Regions from separate parts of the Telluria sp. ZT3P39 genome, predicted to be linked through region 3. Evidence: predicted binding sites of a transcription regulator. Region 3 holds the regulator's gene; each other region holds the start of a gene.
What was found. The regulator sigma-54, encoded in region 3, starts transcription at its own class of promoters, with help from an activator protein. The targets are predictions, from matches to a motif close to TGGCANGNAANCTGCTTT.
Positions count from the first base shown of each region.

Region 1: the regulator sigma-54 is predicted to act here: its motif matches at 4,144-4,161, upstream of AC56LR_RS19805 (DVUA0089 family protein).
Region 2: the regulator sigma-54 is predicted to act here: its motif matches at 4,748-4,765, upstream of AC56LR_RS10865 (TorF family putative porin).

Region 1 covers NZ_JCASIH010000031.1:15,253-22,997, reverse strand. The annotation lists gene AC56LR_RS19830 (FlgO family outer membrane protein) at 56-604, opposite strand; gene AC56LR_RS19825 (hypothetical protein) at 614-1,285, opposite strand; gene AC56LR_RS19820 (alpha/beta fold hydrolase) at 1,414-2,307, opposite strand; gene AC56LR_RS19815 (gamma carbonic anhydrase family protein) at 2,476-3,000, shown strand; gene hslO (Hsp33 family molecular chaperone HslO) at 3,020-3,970, shown strand; gene AC56LR_RS19805 (DVUA0089 family protein) at 4,222-4,839, shown strand; gene AC56LR_RS19800 (Dps family protein) at 5,189-5,695, shown strand; gene AC56LR_RS19795 (helix-turn-helix domain-containing protein) at 5,783-6,052, opposite strand; gene ftsB (cell division protein FtsB) at 6,076-6,417, opposite strand; gene eno (phosphopyruvate hydratase) at 6,468-7,745, opposite strand, start outside.
Region 2 covers NZ_JCASIH010000008.1:152,835-160,579, forward strand. The annotation lists gene AC56LR_RS10845 (DUF4272 domain-containing protein) at 79-726, shown strand; gene gshA (glutamate--cysteine ligase) at 731-2,032, opposite strand; gene amt (ammonium transporter) at 2,170-3,570, opposite strand; gene glnK (P-II family nitrogen regulator) at 3,582-3,920, opposite strand; gene AC56LR_RS10865 (TorF family putative porin) at 3,941-4,675, opposite strand; gene AC56LR_RS10870 (accessory factor UbiK family protein) at 4,947-5,240, shown strand; gene AC56LR_RS10875 (adenosylcobalamin-dependent ribonucleoside-diphosphate reductase) at 5,274-7,727, shown strand.
Region 3 covers NZ_JCASIH010000015.1:72-7,816, reverse strand. The annotation lists gene AC56LR_RS14745 (KpsF/GutQ family sugar-phosphate isomerase) at 1-662, shown strand, start outside; gene AC56LR_RS14740 (KdsC family phosphatase) at 663-1,193, shown strand; gene lptC (LPS export ABC transporter periplasmic protein LptC) at 1,212-1,811, shown strand; gene lptA (lipopolysaccharide transport periplasmic protein LptA) at 1,840-2,394, shown strand; gene lptB (LPS export ABC transporter ATP-binding protein) at 2,391-3,164, shown strand; gene AC56LR_RS14720 (RNA polymerase factor sigma-54) at 3,167-4,645, shown strand; gene hpf (ribosome hibernation-promoting factor, HPF/YfiA family) at 4,704-5,057, shown strand; gene AC56LR_RS14710 (enoyl-CoA hydratase/isomerase family protein) at 5,178-6,260, shown strand; partial or broken gene AC56LR_RS14705 (Ig-like domain-containing protein) at 6,368-7,745, opposite strand, start outside.

The sequences.
Region 1 (7,745 bases), on a different contig from region 3:
ACGCAATGGCGATGGAGGCGATGATTGTACGCGCCAACGGCCGGCCGTGCTCTATCTAGTAAGTCTGCAGCATCGACCTGACGGTCGCTTCTTTCGCCAGCACGTAGTCGTGCCCCGCCAGCACCAGGTTGGTGGACGGCTGGATCACCTTGACGTTGATGAAGATGGCGTCGCGCGTCTCCGCATACGAGCCGACCACCACCGCCTGGGCGTTGTGGGTGTGGGCCACGTCGCCGATCTCGCGCGTCAGCATCAGTTCGCCCTGTCCGCGCTTGAGGTAGACGCTGTTGCGCAGCTTCATTTCCAGCATCTTCATGCCGCCCTGCGCCAGGCGGGTGGACAGCTGCTCCGACACCAGGCGACCCAGCATCGAGGTCTGCTCCAGCGAATCGATGTTGACGATGGTCGCCATGATCAGCGGCTTGTCCTCCGCCAGCTTGCCGCGCAATTGCAGCGCCAGCGCGTCCGCCGCGCGGTAGTTGGCGGCGACGAAGGCGTTGGCCGAGACCGAAGTGTAGTTGGTGTTTTCCTGCGGCTGGCCGGCGCAGCCGCCCAACAGCAGGGCGCAAGCCAGCGCGGCGGCGCGAGGTAAGGTGGTTCGCATGGCAGGCCTTTACTGGTTGCGGACCGTGAAGGTCTTCGATGGCTGGTGAGCGGCGTCGTACAGGGCGCGGTCGGTGTCCGTCGTGTAGTACACGTTGGTCGAGCGCGCGTAGTAGCGGTGGTCGTCGGCCAGCGACAGGTTGACGATGATCTCGGTCTTCGGCGTGGCGCCCGTGGCGAACTGGGAGCGGAACCACGAATACGCGTCCTGGCCGGCGATGACGGCCGTGGCCAGCCATTCGATGGTGTGGTCGATCCCGGTCAGCACCCACATGCTCGCCACCAGCGCGGTGCGCTCGCCGGCGAACTTGTACTGCGGGCGGTCGGGCGAGAAGGCGACGACCTGGGTATCGAGCTCGATGCGCAGCGTGTTCGCATCCGGCACCTTGACGACCGTGTAGCCGTCACCCACCAGGGCCGTGACCAGGTGGCTGCTCACGCCCTGCGCGAACGCGGACGACTGCTGCGACGACACGTAGAGCGGACGGCGCACGTTGGCCTTGAGCGCAGGCGCGAGCTGGCCGGCCATGTGGCGCGCGATCACGCCCCAGTGCCCGGCTGCCTGCAGCTTGGCTTGCTGGGTGCTTTTGAAATTGGTGGCCACCGGGGCCGGGCTGTAAGGCATGGCGCAGCCTGCCAGTAGCAGGGCGCCGGTGAGCGCGAGGGCGGCGCGAAGGTGCATGTGTGTCCTGTGGGTCGGTCGGGGCGGCGGGGGGCCGTTCAAGCAGCGACTCTAGCATACGCGTTTCCGCAGAGCAATTATCGGTGTACGTGCTGAGGGGTGCTTACAACGGTCCTGGTATGCCACGCTCAGCCCGGAACCTCATCCCCATTCAAGAACGCCTCGATCATCCCCGCCAGCAGTTCCGGCTGGTCATGATGCAGCATATGCCCCGCCCCCGGCATCATGCGCGCCGTGACCTGCCTGAGGTGCCCGCGGCGGCGGTCGACCTCCGCGCGCGCCTGGTCCTTCGGCCCCATCCAGCGCCACATGTCGGTGTCTTCCGCCTCGACCCACAGCACGGGCGCGGTGATCTGGGTCCAGCAGGCCAGCACTTCCTCGGCGTGGTAGAGCAGCGGGCCGGTCATCTTGTGGGCCGGGTCGCCCAGGATGCGCCACTGGCCGTCATCGTCGAGCGCCGACCAGTGACCGGCCAGGAAGGCCGCGCGCTCCCCCGGCAGGCGCGGATTGGTCTTCTGCAGCCGAGCCGCGACTGCCTCCAGGCTGGGATAGCCGCGCATGTCCGGTTTCTCGCGCAGTTCGTCGAGCCACCGCGCAAAGCGTCCCGGCGCTTGGGACGGGCGCGAGTCGGGCAGGCCGAAGCCTTCCAGATTGACCAGTTTGGCGATGCGCTGCGGGCGCACGCCCGCATACAGGCTGGCGACGTTGCCGCCCATGCTGTGGCCGACCAGGTTGACCGCCTCGCCCGGCGCGTAGTGCTCTAACACCGCTTCGAGATCGGCCAGGTAGTCGGGGAACCAGTAGGTGCCGGCGTGCGAGCGCTCGCTCAGACCGAAACCGCGCCAGTCGAAAGCGATCACATGCCAGTCCCTTGTCAAGCAATCGACCACGAACTGGAATGAGGCGGCGACGTCCATCCAGCCGTGCTGCATGAAGATCCTGGGCGCTCCTTCGCGGCCCCAGTGGCGGACGTGGGTGCGCAGGCCGCGCACGGTGAGGAATTCGGAACGGGAGGGTTGCATGGGGCCTCGGAGCGGTAAGTGCAATAAAAAAGTACGACCGTTCGCATTATAGCGCCCCGCCTACCGCCGTGCTTGATTTCGCGTTGCCCGGCCCCATTTGTCCTCGACCGGACGATGGCGGGCGCAAGGTTTACAATAGCGGCATTTCAACCCTCCGCGAGCACATCCATGGCGATTTACCAGCTGGGCGAGATTGCGCCCGAGATCGACGCCTCAAGCTTCGTGGCCGATTCGGCAACCCTCATCGGCAAGGTCACGCTCGAGGCCAACGCCTCGGTGTGGTACGGCGCCACGCTGCGCGGCGACAACGAACGCATCACCATCGGCGAAAACAGCAACGTGCAGGAAGGCACGGTGATGCATACCGACATGGGCTTCCCGCTTACCCTGGGCAAGAACGTGACGGTCGGCCACCAGGCCATGCTGCATGGCTGCACGGTCGGCGACGGTTCGCTGATCGGCATCCAGGCGGTGATCCTCAATGGCGCCCGGATCGGCAAGGGCTGCCTGGTGGGCGCCGGCGCCCTGGTCACCGAGGGGAAGGAATTTCCCGACCACTCGCTGATCCTCGGCTCCCCAGCCAAGGTGGTACGCACCCTGACGGAAGAAGACCTGCTGCGCCTGCAGGCCAGCGCCGCGAGCTATGTGGCGCGCGGCCAGCTGTTCAAGGCGCAGCTCAAGAAAATCGGATAAAAGAATGACGACTGACGCTATGACTGACCCTCGCGACACCCTGCAAAAATTCATCTTCGATAACGCTGCCGTGCGCGGCGAGCTGATCGAGATTTCCGACACCTGGCGCGAGGTGCAGGCCCGCCACGCCTACCCGAAGGCCGTGCGCACGGTGCTGGGCGAGATGGTGGCGGCCAGCGCCCTGCTCTCGGCCAACCTCAAGTTCAATGGCGCGATCGTGATGCAGATCCACGGCGACGGGCCGGTGCGCCTGCTGGTGGTCGAATGCGACGCCGAGCTGCGCATCCGCGCCACCGCCAAACTGGCGCCTGACGCCGAGATCGCGGACGACGCCAGCCTCACCCAGATGTTCAATGCGCACGGCAAGGGCCGCTTTGTCATCACGCTCGACCCGGCCGACAAGATGCCGGGCCAGCAGCCTTACCAGGGCATCGTGCCGATCGACGGCGAGGACATGGCGACCGTCATCGAAAACTACATGCTGCGTTCCGAGCAGATGGACACGCGCCTGTGGCTGGCGGCCGACGACAAGGTCTCGCGCGGCCTGCTGCTGCAAAAGCTGCCGCGCCACAGCGGCAAGGACGACCAGCAAAAGCAGGCGTCCGAAGCCGAAGACCTGGAAACCTGGAACCGCGCCGTCATGCTGGGCCAGACCCTGAAACGCGAAGAGCTGCTCAGCACCGGCATCGAAGTCCTGCTCAAGCGCCTGTTCTGGGAAGAGACCATCCGCGTCTTCGAGCCGCAGCACCCGCAATTCCATTGCAGCTGCACGCGCGAGAAGGTCGGCAACATGCTCAAGATGCTGGGCCAGCCGGAGGTGGATTCCGCACTCGCCGACCTGGGCGAACTGGGCATCAACTGCGATTTCTGCGGCAAGCACTATTCCTTCGACAAAGTGGACTGCGCCCAGCTGTTTGCCAGCGACATCCCGGTCGAAACCATGTTGCCGCCGAGCGGCAGCATCAACTAAGGTCTGCCTGCCGGGATCAAACACACCCCGTAGCGAATTGAGCCATATTTACGTGCTTTAAACACGTTCCGTGAACAATCTCGCTGCGGGAGCATGTCGAATTTCTTTACAAGAACACATTCCGCGCGAAACAATTTTCCTCAAGTCATTGATTAACATTAACATTTACGATTTGGCATGATTCTTGCTGTAAGCCTTATTATTTGAACCACTCTAAGGCTGAAATGCGCAAGCTTGTTGCAGGACTGTTTTTGTCGGCCGGTATGGCCATCTCGTCGGTCGCTGGTGCGGCCGTGATCAACGGACAGATTTTCAATATCGATGCCGATGGCGATGGCAAGGCCAACGATCTGAAGATTTCCCAGGTCATGTTTAAGGTTACTGCCGGCACCCAGGTATTCTTCGATTCGCTGGCATGGGAATCCAGGAACGCGGACCTGAACGGCGATGGCAAGATCACAGCCTTCGACAGTTACCTGATGGTCTTCGACGCCGCCGGCAAGAGCCTGTTCTACGCAGACGATTCCGACAGCACCTTCGGCGACGGCTCGACGAAGCACTTCGACGCGGCGCAGCGCTGGACCTTCAGCCAGGCCGGCACCTACATGGTCACGATTGGCCGCGGTACCTATTTTGAACACGAAGCCCTGCAGGGCTTCGAGCGTAACATGCCGTTCGACACCTACGTCGGCACCGAGAACTTCGGCGCCTGGCGCCTGACGATGAGCGCCACCGACGGCACTCTGTCGCAGGTCGCGCAAGTGGGCGTGCCTGTTGCCGATGTGCCCGAGCCGGCTTCTCTCCTGCTGCTGGGCGCCGGTTTGGCGGGCCTGGGCGCCTCGCGCCGCAAACAACAGCCATCGGCATAAGCTTGCCGGTCACGCCGGGCGCGGCCAGCCGCCCCGGCGCCTGCTCCTCCGCTCCCCGCGCGCCAGCGCTGCCCGCGCCGGCTTACTGCAGGCCTGCCACCATTGCTTCGGCGAACTCGTACACCACCAGCGCCTCGTTGTCCCAGCTCTTGTCGCGCAGCGGCGCCATGTAGGCTGCGCCGTTTTCATGCAGCCCGAGCGCTTCCCTGCGCGCGCGTTTTCCACGCCCCGGGGTTGAACCGGAGCAGCGTGCCGCACGAAATTCGCGCCGGTGCTAAGCTGATGCATCTTTGACAGCGTTGCGTAATCGTTACGACGCTGCCGCCTTTGACCACTGGGAGAATTTGTCATGCATATGGATACAGGCATCAATACCGAAGACCGCGCCAAGATCGTCTCATCGCTGTCGACCGTGCTCGCGGACGCCTACATGCTCTACCTGAAGACGCATAATTTTCACTGGAACGTGACCGGCCCGATGTTCTCGGCGCTGCATGTGATGTTCGAAGAGCAGTACACCGAGCAGTGGAATGCGCTGGACGATATCGCCGAGCGCATCCGCGCGCTGGGCCATTTCGCGCCGGCGACCTACAAGCGCTATGCCGAGCTGTCGAACATTACCGAAGAACCCGAAGTCCTGTCGTCCAAGGAAATGATCCGCCAGCTCGTGGATGGCAACGAAATCATCACCCGCACGCTGCGCGCCGGCGTGAAGGTCGCCGACGAGATCGACGACTTCCCGACCGCCGACATGCTCACCACCCGCATGGAAGTGCACGAGAAAAACGCATGGATGCTGCGCTCCTTCCTCGAGCAGGGTGCGGGCGCGAAGCAGGGCGACGCGTCGTCGGATTGAGCGGGAAGCAGCAGGAGAGCAGCTGAGGACTCAGCTGCAGCGCCCCGGGAGTCCGGGGGCGCCGGGTTTGAACCGGGCCGGGCCGCCTCAGGCGCGCCCGCCGGACATGTGCAGGTCGACCACTTTCATGATCTCGAGGGTCAGGTCGAGGTTGAACTCTGTAGCTGCAAGCGCAGCCTGCAGCGCCTCGCGCGACATGCCCACCGCGGCGGCGAGTTCGCCCAGGCCGGGCGCCAGCGCCACGGCCTGCATGGCGGCAGCAATGATGCTGCCCTCGCCGTCTTCGAAGGCGTCGGCCAGGCAGTCGGCGATCGCGTCGAGCGAATCGAGTTCGGACGGGTTGATTGGTTCGGTCATGCGCAATTCCTCTCGAGGCGCGTTCAGCGCTTCGTCTTGTCTTTTGGCGCAGGCGGTGGCGGCGGCACGGTCATCGAGACCGCCGGCTGCTCGTCCTTGCGCAGCACCTGCACGAAAATTTCATTCTGCTTGATCATGCCCAGGTCCTGGCGGGCACGCTCCTCGACCGCGCCCAGGCCTTCGCGCAGGTCGCGTACTTCCGAATCGAGCTTGGCGTTGCGCGCCTTGAGCTGGTCGGTCTTGAGCCGGGTCGCCTCGACCTGGCCGCGCATGTCGGCAACCGACAGCCAGCCGCCCTTCCCCAGCCACAAAGGGTACTGGATCAGCAGCAGCAGGGCGGCGAGCGCAATGGTGATGAGTCGCATGGGCGTAAAAAAGGCCAGGCAGTCGCAGGGGGGCCGCCCGGCCAGTGGCCTTACGTCAGGTTGTAGAACGCGTCGCGGCCCGGGTAGCTGGCAACGTCGCCCAGGTCTTCCTCGATGCGCAGCAGCTGGTTGTACTTGGCCATGCGGTCCGAACGCGACATCGAGCCGGTCTTGATCTGCAGGGCGTTCAGGCCCACCGCGATGTCGGCGATGGTCGAGTCTTCGGTCTCGCCCGAGCGGTGCGAGATCACGGCGGTGTAGCCGGCGCGCTTGGCCATCTCGATGGCGGCGAAGGTCTCGGTCAGGGTGCCGATCTGGTTGATCTTGATGAGGATCGAGTTGGCGATGCCCTTCTGGATGCCCTCTTTCAGGATCCTGGTGTTGGTGACGAACAGGTCGTCGCCCACCAGCTGCACGCGCTTGCCCAGTGCCGCGGTGAGCACCGCCCAGCCGTCCCAATCGCCTTCGGCCATCGCGTCTTCGATCGAAATGATCGGGTACTTGTCGCACCAGGTGGCCAGCATGTTGGTGAAGTCGGTCGCGGTGAGCGACAGGCCTTCGCCCTCGAGCACGTACTTGCCGTCCTTGTGGAATTCGCTGGCCGCGCAATCCAGGCCCAGCGCGATCTGCGAACCGGCTTCGTAGCCGGCCTGCTCGATCGCCTGCATGATCAGCTTGATCGCTTCTTCATGGTTCGCTACCGAAGGAGCAAAGCCGCCTTCGTCGCCGACCGCGGTGGACAGGCCCTTGGAATGCAGGATCTTTTTCAGGGTGTGGAACACCTCGGCGCCCCAGCGGATCGCTTCCTTGAAGCTTGGCGCGCCGACCGGGATGATCATGAATTCCTGGATGTCCAGGTTGTTGTCCGCGTGCGCGCCGCCGTTGATGACGTTCATCATCGGCACCGGCATCTGCATCGCGCCCGAACCGCCGAAATAGCGGTACAGCGGCAGGCCGGCTTCTTCGGCGGCGGCCTTGGCCACGGCCATCGAGACGGCCAGCATGGCGTTGGCGCCCAGGCGGCTCTTGTTTTCGGTGCCGTCGAGATCGATCAGGGTGCGGTCCAGGAAGGCCTGTTCATTGGCGTCCAGGCCCATGATCGCTTCGGAGATCTCGGTGTTGATATTTTCGCAGGCCTGCAGCACGCCCTTGCCGAAGTAGCGCTTCGGGTCGCCGTCGCGCAGCTCGATCGCTTCGCGCGAACCGGTCGAGGCGCCCGAGGGCACGGCGGCACGGCCCATCACGCCCGATTCCAGCAGGACGTCGCATTCCACGGTCGGATTGCCGCGCGAGTCAATGATTTCGCGGCCGATAATATCAACGATAGC
Region 2 (7,745 bases), on a different contig from region 3:
CGGCGGCACGGCCGGCGTGTACGCCGCTCCGCGCGCGGTTGATGTTAATGTCCTGCAAACGATTTATGGAGGCAGGACATGACAGCAGAAGCACGCAGGGCAGCAAACGAAGCGCTGGTGCGCGAGCACGGGATTGCCGTCAACCCGCACTTGCCGATGATCGAGGATGACGACGGCGTCACGCTGCGCACCGAGGACGAAGTCTGGCGCCGGCTGGTCGCGCTCTGGGGCGTGGTGGGCGCGGCCATGCTGCGCCAGAACACCTTTTTCAAGCAGTATTTCGCCGGCGAGGAACGCCGCGCCATGCTGTCGAACGACGAAGCCGCCTTCCTGTTCAATGACGCCCCAAGCGAGGAAGACGTGATCCGCTTCTCGTGGCGGCTGGAAGCGATGATGCTCCTGGCCTGGTGCGCGGGCCTGGCGGACAAGCCTGCCATGCCTGCGGCGCCGTCCAGCGCAGAAAGCATCCTGCCGCTCTATCCACACGACCTGCTGGATGCCACCCTGCTGCGTGATGCGATCCGGCTGCGCAGCAAGACCGAGATCCTGGACCAGGCAGATTTGCTCTACCGCCTGCACTGGGCGGTGCGCGATGCGCAGCTCAACGGGCATGAACAACCGCCGGGCATCAACCCGGGCGTGGTGCTGGAATGGCACCATGCGGCCAACTGGATGATCCAGGCCGACGGTGAAGACGACTGGGACGCCGTCTCCACCGATACGTAATGGCTTAGTAGACTTCCGGGTTCGGGTCGGTCCGCTCGAGCTCGAGCGACGCGGCCAGCAGGCCCAGGCGCGCCACCACGCCGTAGACGTAGAAGCGGTTCGGCGCCGCCGTGCCCGGCTTGGCCTTGAGGTCCGGCACCGCATGCTGCTGGGCAAATGCCAGCGGCACGTATTGCGAGCCAGGCGCATTCAGGTTCTGGTCGATGCCGCGCTCGGCGTGGATGCGGTAGAAACCGCCGACCACGTAGCGGTCGATCATGTAGACCACCGGCTCGGCCACCGCATCGTTGACGGACTCGAAGGTCGGCACGCCTTCCTGCACGATCATGTCGTTGACCGCCACGCCATCCTTGATGACCGTCATCTTGTTGCGCTGGGCACGGCTCAGGTCGCGCACTTCGCTGGCGTCCTTCACGGTCATCACGCCCATGCCGTAGGTGCCGGCGTCGGGCTTGACGATCACGAAGGGCTTTTGCTCCTTCATGCCGTATTCCTTGTACTTCTTCTTGATCTTCGAGAGCAGCGCCGAGACCGCATCGGCCAGCTGCTCGGTGCCGACATCTTCCTGCAGGTCCACTTCGCCGACCTTGCTGTGCAGCGGATTGACCAGCCACGGGTCGATGTCGATCAGCTTGCCGAATTTTTTCGCCACTTCATCGAAGGCCTTGAGGTGGTTGCTCTTGCGGCGCAGCGCCCAGCCGGCATGCACCGGCGGCAGCAGCGACTGCTCGTGGATATTTTCCAGGATGGATGGGATGCCGCTTGATAAGTCGTTGTTCAGCAGGATGGTGCAGGGGTCGAAATCGGCCAGGCCGACGCGGCGCCCGTTGCTTGATCGCACCAGCGGCTCGACCACCAGCATGTTCCCGTCCGGTAGCGCCAGCGGCGTCGGCTGGGTGATGTCAGGCGACAGCGAGCCCAGGCGCACGTGCAGGCCGGTCTGGCGGAAGATCTGCATCAGGCGCGCCACGTTCTGCAGGTAGAGCGGGTTGCGCGTATGCGTTTCCGGGATCATGAGCAGGTTGCGCGCGTCCGGGCAGTATTTGTCGATCGCGGCCATGGCGGCCTGCACGGCCAGCGGCAGCATCTCGGTGGACAGGTTGTTGAAGCCGCCCGGGAACAGATTGGTATCGACCGGCGCCAGCTTGTAGCCGGCGTTGCGCAGGTCGACCGAGCAATAGAACGGCGGCGTATGCTCCTGCCACTCGAGCCGGAACCAGCGCTCGATGGCGGGCGTGGCTTCGAGGATCTTCTTTTCCAGGTCGAGCAGGGGCCCGGTGAGGGCGGTGGCGAGGTGCGGAACCATAAGGGGATGTCCTGGTAGTGGCTTTTTCGAATTATATCGGTACAGCTATATATGGACGAAGAAGCCGGTTTAAAGGCGCACGCTTGCCGGAACGTAAAAAAGGCGCCCGCAGGCGCCTTTCAGGAAACATCCAAGAATCACGCGTGATACGCCGACTCCCCATGGCTGGTAATGTCCAGCCCCTCGCGCTCCTGGTCCGCCGGCACGCGCAGCCCGATCACGATGTCGACCAGCTTGAAGGCAATGAAAGCCACCGCGCCCGACCACACGATGGTGATGCCGATGGCTTGCGCCTGTACCCACACCTGGTTCGCGATCGAATACTCCGCCGAACCCTTGTTGGCGATGTAGTCCCAGATGCCCTGCCCGCCCAGTGCCGGCGAAGCGAATACGCCGGTCAGCAGCGCGCCGAGGATGCCGCCCACGCCGTGCACGCCGAACACGTCGAGCGAATCGTCGGCGCCCAGCAGGCGCTTCAGGCCGGTGACGCCCCAGAGGCAGATGACGCCCGCCAGCAGGCCCATGACCAGGGCGCCCATCGGGCCGACGAAGCCGCAGCCCGGGGTGATCGCCACCAGGCCCGACACCGCGCCCGAGACGGCGCCCAGCATCGACGGTTTGCGCTTGAAGATCCACTCGCCGATCATCCACGACACGGCCGCCGCGGCGGTCGCCAGCAGGGTGTTGATGAAGGCCAGCGCGGCGACGTCGCCCGCTTCCAGCGCCGAACCGGCGTTGAAACCGAACCAGCCGACCCACAGCATCGAGCCGCCGATCATGGTCATGGTCAGCGAGTGTGGCGCCATCGATTCGCGGCCCAGGCCGACACGCTTGCCGATCACATAGGCGCCGACCAGTCCGGCCACCGCCGCATTGATGTGGACCACGGTGCCGCCCGCGAAGTCGAGCGCGCCCTTTTGCCACAGGAAGCCGGCATTGCCGGTGACCGTCGCGAGCGACGCGGCATCGGTGATCGCATCCGGGCCGGCCCAGAACCAGACCATGTGCGCCACCGGCAGGTAGCCGAAGGTGAACCACAGGACCATGAACAGCAGCACCGCCGAGAAGCGCACGCGCTCGGCAAAGGCGCCGACGATCAGGGCGCAGGTGATGGCGGCGAAGGTGCCCTGGAAGGCGACGAAGATAAATTCAGGAATCATCGTCTCCTTGCTGAAGGTCGCGGCCTGGGCGAAGGTGCCGGCCACCGGGTCGTAGATGCCGTTCAGGAAGGCGCGGTCGAAGCCGCCGATGAAGGCATTGCCCTGGGTGAAGGCCAGCGAATAGCCGTACAGGCACCACAGCACGATGATCACCGAGAAGACCATGAAGACCTGCATCAGGATCGACAGCATGTTCTTGGCGCGCACCAGGCCGCCGTAGAACAGGGCCAGGCCGGGAATCGACATCATGATGACGAGCAGCGTGGCGGTGAACATCCACGCCGTGTCGCCCTTGTTGATGGTGGGTGCCGCCAGGGCCGGCAGCGCCAGGCTCATGGCCATGAGGCCGGCGAGGAATCTTGTTATGGTCTGCTTCATGAGGGTTCCCCTTACAGTGCGTCGTTGCCGGTCTCGCCGGTACGGATACGAATGACCTGGTTCAGGTCGGCCACGAAGATCTTGCCGTCGCCGATCTTGCCGGTGCGGGCCGCGCCCTGGATGGCGTCGATGACCTGGTCGACCACGGCATCGTCCACGGCCGCTTCGATCTTGATTTTCGGCAGGAAGTCGACCACGTACTCGGCGCCGCGGTACAGCTCGGTGTGACCCTTCTGGCGCCCGAAGCCCTTCACTTCAGTCACCGTCATGCCCTGCACGTTGATCTCCGACAGCGCTTCGCGGACCTCGTCCAGCTTGAAGGGTTTGATGATGGCGGTAATCATTTTCATGGTGTTGCCTCTTTATACTTTTAGAAGGTTTTGGACACGGTCAGGATGGCGCCGGACTTGCCGAGGTTCTTGCCTTCCGGGTTCAGGTAGGCGCCGGTACTGGCCTTGACCCAGGCCAGCGAGACGGTGGCCACGCCAAGATCCTTGGTGACGCCGATCTTGTAGTCGGTGTACGAGTACTGGCCGTTGTGGCGCACTTCCTGGCGTCCGGCATGCAGGTTCAGCAGGAAGCCCTTGCCGACGTCGATATCGGCGCCGACGTCGAGGTAGCCGCTGCCCTTGCTGTTGGCGGTGCCGAACAGATTGGTGGTCGAGCGCGAATACTTGACATAGGCCGGACCGAAGCCGAGGCGCCCGTACAGCTCGAAGGTATTGGCGCTGGGGTTGAGGCTGTTGGACGGGTACAGGTAGTACAGGCCGCCGACGTCATAGGTGACGGATTCGCCCAGCTGGCCACGCTTGCCGCCGTAGATATCCCATTCGATGTTGCCGTCGCCGCCGAGATCCTTGGTCCATTTGATGGTGGACAGCCAGGTGCCTGCGTACCAGCCGGTCGGGCCGTGCACGTAGTCGGCGCCGCCTTGCAGCGCCGGGTCGAGACTGGTTTGCGACAGGCCGCGGTAACGGTAGTCGCTGGTAATGGCGGCGTTATAGCTGACTTGATGCTCAGGGGTTGCTTCCTGCGCGCCGGCGGTGACGCTGGATAAGGCCAGGACGGCCAGGGCCACTGCTGCTGCGCTTGCGTTGCACTTCATGACATTCCCCTTAGATTCAACGGTCTGGGCCGTTGCGGTTTACAATCCTGTTGCACCACTCCTGACAACTCTTTAGCAGGATGCGTGCCAGCTCGAAACGGAGGCAGATGCCGGCAAATGCGCTTGATTTCTCAGCCATGCGCCCCATGTGCGTTTCGTTCAACCCAGGAAAAACGCGCGGCAGCAATCTGCCGCAAGGCCACGCACCATGGCGGGCAGCGGACGCACCGTCGTGGTGCGCCGGCGCCGTCTCATTTAGGAATGCACGGATATGAATACTTTCTTCAACGACTTGCAGGGCAAGATCAACCAGGCGCTGGAAAGCACGCCGGCCAAGGACATCGAGCGCAACGTCAAGGCGATGGTGACCCAGGGCTTCTCCAAGCTCGACCTGGTCACCCGCGAAGAATTCGACATCCAGGCCCAGGTGCTGGCCAAGACCCGCGCCAAGCTCGAAGCGCTCGAACTGCGTGTGGTAGAGCTGGAAGCGCGGTTGAACACGCAGGCCACGCCGGTCGGCTCGCCGGACTCTCCGGCGCCGACCATCATCCTCGGCAAGGAATAAGCCGCCGGCATTCATGTCCCCAGGGAGCCCAACATGAATGCACACGACAAGCCGGCGGCGCCGCAGGAAGTCTCACTCGACGTCCTGCGCGAGAAATACGCCAAGGGCGACGAAACCAGCATCCTCGACGTGCGCCGGCGCGTGGCGCGCGCCCTCGCCGCGCTCGAGCCTGAAGCCCAGCGCGCCGAATTCGAGGCGCGCTTCCTGTGGGCCCAGGAACAGGGATTCGTGCCCGCCGGGCGCATCAACTCGGCCGCGGGCCTGGGACTGCAGGCCACCCTCATCAACTGTTTCGTCCAGCCGGTAGGCGACTCGATCTCGGGCACCGACCAGGACGGCCTGCCGGGCATCTACACCGCCCTGTCGGAGGCGGCCGAAACCATGCGCCGCGGCGGCGGCGTCGGCTACGATTTCTCCGCCATCCGCCCGATGGGCAGCAAGGTCCACGGCACCCGCTCGCGCGCCTCGGGACCGGTCTCGTACATGGAAGTGTTCGATGCCTCCTGCCGCACGGTCGAATCGGCCGGCGCCCGGCGCGGCGCGCAAATGGGCGTGCTGCGCATCGACCATCCCGACATCGAACGCTTCATCGCCGCCAAGGACCAAGGCGCCCTCACCAACTTCAACATCTCGGTCGGCGTCACCGACGCCTTCATGCGCGCGGTGCAAGCCGATGCCTCCTTCGAGCTGGTGCACCGGGCCGAACCCGGCGACGAAGACCTGGCCGGCGCGCGCCGCCTCGATGACGGCCGCTGGGCCTACCGCCAGGTTTCGGCGCGCGCCCTGTGGGACCGCATCATCGCCTCGACCTACGACCATGCCGAACCGGGCGTGCTGTTCGTCGACCGCATCAACCTGGAAAACAACCTCTGGTATGCCGAAGAGCTGCGCGCCACCAATCCCTGCGGCGAGCAGCCGCTGCCCGGCTATGGCTGCTGCGACCTCGGTTCGCTGAACCTGACAAACTTCGTGAACGATCCCTTCAGCGAGGCTGCCGCCTTCGACTTCGCGCGCATGCGCGAGGTGGCCGCGGTGGCGGTGCGCATGCTCGACCTGGTGCTCGACGCCACCGTCTGGCCGCTGCCGCAGCAGGCGCGTGAATCCGGCGCCAAGCGCCGTGTGGGCCTCGGTTTCCTGGGCCTGGGCAGTGCGCTCGTGATGCTGGGGCTGCGCTACGATTCGCACGAGGGCCGCCTGCTTGCCGCCCGCATCGCAGAAGCCTTGCGCGATGCGGCCTACGCGGCCTCGATCGAACTGGCGCGCGAGAAGGGACCGTTCCCGCTGTTCGATGCGGACCAGTACCTGCGCGGGCAGTTCATCAAGCGCCTGCCGCAGGAACTGCGCGACGCAATCCGCGCACACGGCATCCGCAACTCGCATTTGCTGTCGATCGCACCGACCGGCACCATCTCGCTGGCCTTTGCCGACAATGCCTCGAACGGCATCGAGCCGCCCTATTCCTGGACCTACCAGCGCAAGAAGCGCATGGCGGACGGTTCGATGCGCAGCTACGCCGTCGAAGACCATGCGTGGCGGCTTTACCGGCAGATGGGCCACGACATGTCCGCGCTGCCCGCGCAGTTCGTCACCGCGCTCGAGATGCGCGCCCTGGAGCACCTGCGCATGGTGCAGGCGGTGCAGCCCTTCGTCGATACGGCGATCTCGAAGACCGTCAACGTACCGGAAGACTATCCTTTCGAGGATTTCCGCGACCTGTACAGCCAGGCCTGGCATGCGGGCCTGAAGGGCCTGGCGACCTACCGGCCCAACACGGTGCTGGGCAGCGTGCTGTCGGCATCGATCGAGCCGGAACGCGCCGTCGCGCCCGACGACGACCCGCTGTGCAAGCGCTTCGAGCGCCGGCCGCTGGGCGAGCTGGAATCGGTGACCTCGAAAATCGAATACTCGACCCAGGAAGGCCGCAAGACCGCCTACCTCACGGTGAGCTTCATCCGCGCCGACGGCACTTGCGAAGGCAAGCTGGTGACGGTCGAGCGGCCGTTCGAATTCTTCATGCCCTCGAACCAGCGCACGGGCGGACAGCAATGGATCACGGCCTCGATGCGGCTGCTGTCGATGGTGGCGCGCGCCGGCGGCCCGATCGCGCGGGCCCTGGCCGACATGCGCGACGTGGTCTGGGAAAAAGGCCCGGTGCGCTGCGGCTACCTGACGCGCGAGGACGGCGTCCAGGTGCCGGTCTACCACGACTCGGAAGTGGCGGCGATCGCCTTCATGCTGCAGCGCGTGCTGATCCGGCGCGGCTTCCTGGACGCCTGGGGCAACCAGCTGCCCTTGCCGGAACTGGCGCGCCGCCATGCCGCGCGTGCGGATGGCATGGCGCTGGAGGCCGAACCGCAGCCGACGGTGACGGGCGCCCTGCCCACGATCAGCGGCGCCAAATGTCCGGAATGCGGCGCGCGAGCGCTGCGCAAGGTCGACGGCTGCACCCGCTGCGACGAATGCCACTATGTGGGAGAGTGCGGCTGAGGCATACTGCGCAGGTTT
Region 3 (7,745 bases):
CCGAGCTGCTCGAAATTTTGCCAGCTGTCAAAAGAATGGGCAGCAAGGTGATCTCGATGACCGGCAAGCCGCATTCGCGCCTGGCCAAGCTGTCCGAGATCCACCTCGATATTTCGGTGGCCAAGGAAGCCTGCACGCTCAATCTCGCCCCGACCACCAGCACCACCGTGACGCTCGCCATGGGCGACGCCCTGGCGGTGTCGCTGCTGGATATGCGGGGTTTTCGCGAAGAAGACTTCGCGATGTCGCACCCGGGCGGGGCCCTGGGCCGCCGCCTGCTGACGCACGTGCGCGACGTCATGCGCAGCGGCGACGCGATTCCCGCCGTGAGCCCCGACACGCCGCTGGCCAAGGCCCTGCTGGAAGTCTCGCAGAAGGGCATGGGCATGACCGCCGTGATCGACGACGAGCGCCGCCCGGTCGGCGTGTTCACCGACGGCGACTTGCGCCGCCTGATCGAGCGCCTGCACGATTTCTCGAACATCGCGATCCGCGACGTGATGCATGCCGGCCCGCGCACCGTGCACCCGGAACAGCTGGCGGTCGACGCCGTCGCCGTGATGGAAGAATTCCGCATCAACCAGATGCTGGTGGTGGACCTTGACGGCCGCCTGGTCGGCGCGCTCCACATCCACGACCTGACCCGCGCCAAGGTAATCTAAATGACTCCACTGGAACACATGCAGCGCGCCGCGCGCGTGAAAGTCATGATCTTCGACGTCGACGGCGTGCTCACCGACGGCAGCCTCACCTACGGCCCGGACGGCGAAGTCACCAAGACCTTCAATGTGCTCGACGGCCTGGGCATCCAGTTGCTGGGCAAGACCGGCGTGCAGACCGCGATCATCAGCGCGCGCCTGTCGCCGATCGTGGTCAAGCGGGCAAGCGATTTGGGCATTGCCCACGTCTACCAGGGCATCCACGACAAGCGCATCGGCTTTGCCAAGCTGTTAGACGCCACCGGCGTGACCGCCGAGGAATGCGGTTACATCGGCGACGACGTGATCGACCTGCCGCTGCTCACGAAAGTCGGCTTTGCCGTGGCCGTGCCCTCGGGCCACCCGGAAGTGCAGCACCGCGCGCATTACGTCACGAAGAACGCGGGCGGGCGCGGCGCCGTGCGCGAAGTCTGCGACCTGGTCATGCGCGCCCAGGGCAGCTACGAACAGGCGCTCGCGCCTTACTTCGCCTAAGCGCTCGCACGAACAGATATGGTCACGTACAAGCGCACCGCCCACCGCTGGAGACTGCTCAGCGTCATGATCATCGGCGTCTTCCTCGCCTTCGGCAGCTTCTGGCTGGTGCAGGTGATGGACAGCGACGATGGCGATACGCGCCTGGGCGGGCCGATGGACGAGCCGGATTACATCGTCGAAAATTTCTCCTTCGTGCGCATGACCGAAGAGGGCAAGCCGAGCTATGTCGTGTCGGGCAAGCGCCTGGCGCACCAGCCGCAGGGCGACGTCTCCGAGGTCGAGCAGCCGGTGGTGCAGGGCATGACCCCGGGGCGCCCGCGCACCACCGTGGTGGCCAACCGCGGCCGCATCTACCACGAAGAACACCGCGTCGACCTGCTCGGCAAGGTCGACATCCAGCGCCCCGCCACGCCCACCAGCGAAGCGCTGCGCGTACGCACCGAGGCACTCACCGTGCTGCCCGACGAAGAGATCATGAAGACCGACCAGCCGATCGTGATGCAGCTCGGCGCCTCCACCATCCGTGGCACCGGCATGGTCGCGAACAACGCGACCCAGAAGCTGCACCTGGCCAGCCGCGGCCAGATCGTCTATCCGCCACGCGCGCAACGCTAGCGCGCACGTCATCACAGGACAAGCACCCATGAAAAAAATCATCCTTGCCGCCCTTCTTGGCCTGGCCTCCCTCGGCGCCTTTGCCGAGCGCGCCGATTCGCTCAAGCAGGCCGTGATCAACTTCGACACCCTGGACGTCGACGAGGTCACGCAAACCCGCATCCTGACCGGCAACGTCGTGCTCACGCGCGGCACCCTGGTACTGAAATCCGACCGCGCCCAGGTGAAAGAAACTCCGGAAGGCTACATGAGCGTGACGCTTACCGCGGCGCCGGGCAAGCTGGCCACCTTCCGCCAGAAGCGCGACGGCGGCCCGGACCTGTGGGTCGAAGGCCAGGCCCAGCGCATCGAATACGACGAGCGCGCCGAGCTGGTGAAACTGTTCACGGCCGCCGAAGTGCGCGAGCTGGAAAGCGGGCGCATGACCAACGAAATCAAGGGTCCGTTCATCTCCTACGACAACCGCAAGGAAGTCGCCCAGGTGCGCAACGACGCCAGCGGCCAGAGCAAGGTTGGCGGCGGGCGCGGCACCCTGATCATCGCCCCGCGCCGTCCTGCAGCCGCAGAAGGCGGCAAGCAATGACGCTAGCCTCGACAAGCGTGCGCGAAGGCTGCAGCACCCTGATCGTCAAGGGATTGCAAAAGAGCTATGGCAAGCGGCTGGTGGTGCGCGACGTCTCGCTGCAGGTCGATTGCGGCGAAGTGGTCGGCCTGCTGGGCCCGAACGGCGCCGGCAAGACCACCTCGTTCTACATGATCGTCGGCCTGGTGCCGTCGGACGCCGGCTCGATCGACATCAATGGCACCGACATCTCGAGCCTGCCGATCCACCGGCGCGCGGTGCTGGGCCTGTCCTACCTGCCGCAGGAAGCCTCGGTGTTCCGCAAGCTCACGGTGGAAGAGAACATCCGCGCCGTGCTGGAACTGCAGCGCACCGATGAGGGCAAGGCCTTGTCGAAGGACGAGATCAACGAGCGCCTGGACACCCTGCTGGCCGAGCTGCAGATCGAGAAGCTGCGCGAGAGCCCGGCGCTGTCGCTGTCCGGCGGCGAGCGCCGCCGTGTGGAGATCGCGCGCGCGCTGGCGACCAACCCGCGCTTCGTGCTGTTAGATGAGCCGTTTGCCGGCGTGGACCCGATCGCCGTGATCGAGATCCAGCGCATCGTGCGCTTCCTGAAAGAGCGCAACATCGGCGTGCTGATCACGGACCACAACGTGCGCGAGACGCTCGGCATCTGCGACCGCGCCTACATCATCAACCAGGGGGCGGTGCTGGCCTCGGGCCGTCCGGACGACATCATCGCCGACGAGTCGGTGCGCCGCGTCTACCTCGGCGAACACTTCCGCATGTGACCATGAAACAGTCCCTGCAACTCCGCACTTCGCAGCACCTGGCGCTCACGCCGCAGCTGCAGCAGTCGATCCGCCTGCTGCAGTTGTCCACGCTCGAACTGCACCAGGAGCTCGAGCAGATACTGACCGATAACCCGCTGCTCGAACGCCTCGACGATCCGCTCGACCACTCGGTGCGCCTGCTGGCCGACGGCGCCATCAACAGCGCCCCCGCCAGCGGCGAAGCCCCGGCCGCGCAGCCGGCACAGGAAGGCGGCGAAGGCGAGGGCGCCAAGCCAGAGGCCGACGGCTTCGAAGACGGTGACCGCGACCGCGGCGAGCCTGACGGCGACTGGGGCGGCGAGGGCGGGGGCGCGCGCAGCGGCGACGACGAAGACGGCCGTCCGCAGCTGGAAGCCTGCAGCGTGTCGCTGCGCGAGCACCTGGCCGAACAGGTGCGCACCACCGGCTGCAGCGTGCGCGACCGCGCGCTGGCCGAACTGGTGATCGATGCGCTCGACGACAACGGCTATTTAGAGGAGCCGCTGGACGACATCCACGCGCGCCTGCCCGCCGAACTCGAGATCGAGATGGACGAGCTGCGCTGCGCGCTGGCGCTGGTGCAGAGCCTGGACCCGCTCGGCTGCGGCGCCCGCAGCGCGGCCGAATGCCTGGCCCTGCAGATCCGCCGCATGCCGGGCGTGCCGATGGTGACGCGGCGCCTGGCGCTGAAGATCGTCGAAGGCTACCTGAGCTGGTTCGCACAGCGCGAATACACCAAGCTCAAGAAGGCGCTGGACTGCGACGACGAAGACCTGCGCGAAGTGCAGGCCGTGGTCCGCCAGTGCAATCCGCATCCGGGCGCGGCCTTTGCGTCTGCCACCTCCGACTACGTGGTGCCGGACGTGATCGTGCGCCGCGCCAAGAGCGGCTGGTCGGTGATGCTGAATCCGGACGTGATGCCGAAATTGCGCGTCAACTCACTCTACGCCAACCTGCTCAAGCAGGGAAAAAGCGAAAGCCAGATGGGCGCGCAGCTGCAGGAAGCCAAGTGGCTGATCAAGAATATGCGCCAGCGTTTCGATACAATTTTGCGTGTGGCGGAGGCGATTGTAGAGCGCCAGCGCAACTTTTTCAGCCATGGCGCGGTTGCCATGCGTCCGCTTGTGCTGCGCGAGATTGCTGATACACTAGGCCTACACGAGAGCACGATTTCTCGCGTTACAACGCAGAAATACATGCTGACCCCCCACGGCATGTTTGAACTGAAATACTTCTTCGGAAGCCACGTCGCCACCGAAGCGGGGGGAGAAGCATCTTCCACGGCGATCCGCGCGCTTATTGCGCAATTGACAGGAGCAGAAGACCCTAAGAACCCTCTATCCGACAGCAAGATCGCGGAAATGCTCGGGGAACAAGGTATGGTCATTGCGCGCCGGACGGTAGCCAAATACCGTGAGGCGCTCAAGATTCCTCCCGTCAGCCTCCGCAAGTCTCTGTAACTGCACTGCCCACACCTACCTTGTGGCGCGGGCAGCGCGACATTTCAAAGGAGTGTGTATGAACCTCACTATCAGTGGTCATCATCTTGAAGTGACTCCCGCAATTCGTGAATACGTTCAGAATAAGCTCGAGCGCATTACCCGCCATTTCGATCACGTGATCGACACCCACGTGTTCCTCGCCATCGATAATCTCACCGAAAAAGAAAAACGGCAGAAAGCCGAGATCAACCTGCAAGTATCAGGAAAAATTTTGCATGTGGCCAGTGCCGCGCAAGACCTGTACGCGGCGATCGACACGCTGATGGACAGGCTGGACCGCCAGGTCATCAAGCATAAATCCATGCTGCAAAATCATAATCACGTGGCGCACAAGCGCCTGCCGGATCTCGGCGAAGCAGCCGCAGCGTAAATACGCGCAGCAGCAATGACAGCGAGGGCGTCTGAGGGGACGCCCTTTTTGCATCCAACAGGCTTCGCGTGCACGCGACTGTTCGGTAAAATGGATGTTTTTTCGATCACAGCACATCCCATGACCGACACCGTCCTGACCCGCGTCGCCAACCGCACCGGCGTCATTACGCTCGACCGGCCGAAGGCCCTGAACTCCCTGTCGCTCGACATGGTGCGCGCGCTCACCGCGATCCTGCGCGACTGGCAGCATGACACCGGCATCGACGCGGTCGTCATCACCAGCTCGAGCGAGAAAGCCTTGTGCGCGGGCGGCGACATCCGCTTCTTCCACGAGATGGGGCATGTGGGGCCGACTGGCGGCAGCGCGCTGCTGGAAGACTTCTTCACCGAAGAATACGCACTGAACCACCTGATCCATTTCTACCCGAAGCCGTATATCGCGCTGATGGATGGCGTGGTGATGGGCGGCGGCATGGGCATCGCCCAGGGCGGCCCCGATTGCGGCCTGCGCATCGTCACCGAACGCAGCAAGGTCGCCATGCCCGAGGTGAATATCGGCCTGTTCCCCGATGTCGGCGGCAGCCATTTCCTGTCGCACGCGCCGGGCCAGCTGGGCCAGTACCTGGGCCTCACCGGTTTGACGATCGGCGCGGCCGACGCGATCTACGTGGGCCTGGCCGACCTGTTCGTGCCGGGCGAGAAGATGGGCGAGTTGATGGCGCTGGTGGATACTACTGCGGGCGCGGATCTGCCGGCAGCGATCCGCGCGTTTGCCGCGCAGTGTGCGGGTGCTGCCGGCGCGAGCGAACTGCAGGCGCAGCGCGCGGTCATCGATGCGCATTTCGGCGCTTCCTCGGTGGCCGCCATCATGGCATCGCTCGCGCGCGACGAGAACCCGTTCGCGCAAAAAGCCTTGAAAGCCATGCGCCAGCGCTCGCCCCTGATGATGTGCGTCACCCGCGAACTCCTGCAGCGCGGCGCCGCGCTCGACGTGGCCGATTGCCTGCGCATGGAGCGCTCGCTGGTGCGCCACAATTTCGAACACGGCGAGGTGCTCGAAGGCGTGCGGGCGCTGGTGATCGACAAGGACAATGCGCCCAAGTGGACTCCGGCGACGCTGGAAGAAGTCACGCCGGAGATGGTGGCGAAATTCTTCGAGCCGGTCTGGCCTGATTACGCGCATCCGCTGCGGCACCTGTAGCAAGAAACACGGTTGATCCGGCTCGTACTTCGATGCCGGCGCGTCTATTCGATGTGGCCTGGTTCGAGCAAGGGCCTGCACTGCCAAAGCGCAGGCCCTAGTGCGCCCTATAGGGGCATGCCAAACGCAATGGCACCCGTCAGTGCCGAGACGCTCGGCACGCCGACCAGGACGATCGACGTACCAGGCAGGCTGATGAGTAGATCGTTGCCGGTGTCAGTGACATACTTCGCGATGAAAGCATCGACGCTCATCGGCGTTGAGAAGAAGTCTGCAAAAAACAGCTTGTCTCCCTCGGCGGCTTTGAAATCCAGGAGGCGGTCATTGCCGTTCTGGGGATCGAATATGAACTTGTCAGCGCCAGTACCGCCAGTGAGGATGTCATTGCCCTTGCCGCCCATGATGACATCACCTTCGGTGCCACCATCGAGCGTGTCATTGCCGCTGTCCCCGTAAAGATAGTCGATGCCTGCGCCGCCTGTCAGCCTGTCGTCCCCGTTGCCACCGTAGAGTGCATCGGTGCCGCCATAGCCAGAGAGCGTGTCATTGCCATTACCACCCTGGAGTACATCCTCGGCATTGTTGGTAAGATTGCCCGAGAGCGTGTCGTTACCGTTTCCTCCATTCAGATTCACGCCTTTGTCGCCAGTCGACCCTGTCATCAGCAAGGTGATGGAATCTGTACTCGTCAGCCCACCCGCATCCGTTACTGTGTAACTGAATACTGCCTTCAGCGCCTGGCCCATCACCATCCAGTCCAGCTCCGTGGATGGCAGGAGTGTGACGCTGGTTCCATCGGCCGAGATCTGCGCCTGCACATTCAGGGAAGAGAGCGCGACCTCCGCACGGGTGACCGGATTGATCAGTTTCGTAAGAGCATTGGGATCGCTGTTCGCCCAGCTCAGCGTTGCCACGTTCGAGCCCAGGGAAAGGATGTGCTTGTCGCCAGCATCCTGGTCGTAGACAGAATCGGCAACCTGGAAGGTAAGCGCTGCGTTTTCAATAGTGGACAGGCTGACCGGTGCGGCAACCGGCGCTTCGTTGACATTGTTGATGCCAAGGTTGATTGCCTGGGTGGTGTGATTGCCGGCGGTGTCCGTCGCGACTACGGAGAAGCGGTAGGCGTTTTGGCCTTCGTAGTCAGGGTTTTCCTTCAGTGTGACGACACCGTCAGCATTCAAGGCAAACTTGCCGGCATCGGTGCCATCCAGGCGATAGGTGACCGAATGCTCGTCTGTTGCCTGCGCCCGATACACAATCTCATTGGCGCCAATGTTTTCCGCAGCGCTAGTAGTCGCCGTGGAGATGAAACTCGGGCCTTTACTGTCGAGCGTAAAGCTGAGCGAGGCGTTCTTGCTGTTTCCCGCCTTGTCCGTATCGGCCACGCTGACGGTATGGTTGCCGTCGGCCAGCTTGCTGGCGTCGTAGCTGCTCACCACCGCGCCATCGACCGTGATGACGCGGGTTGCATCGCTGTCGGCCGCG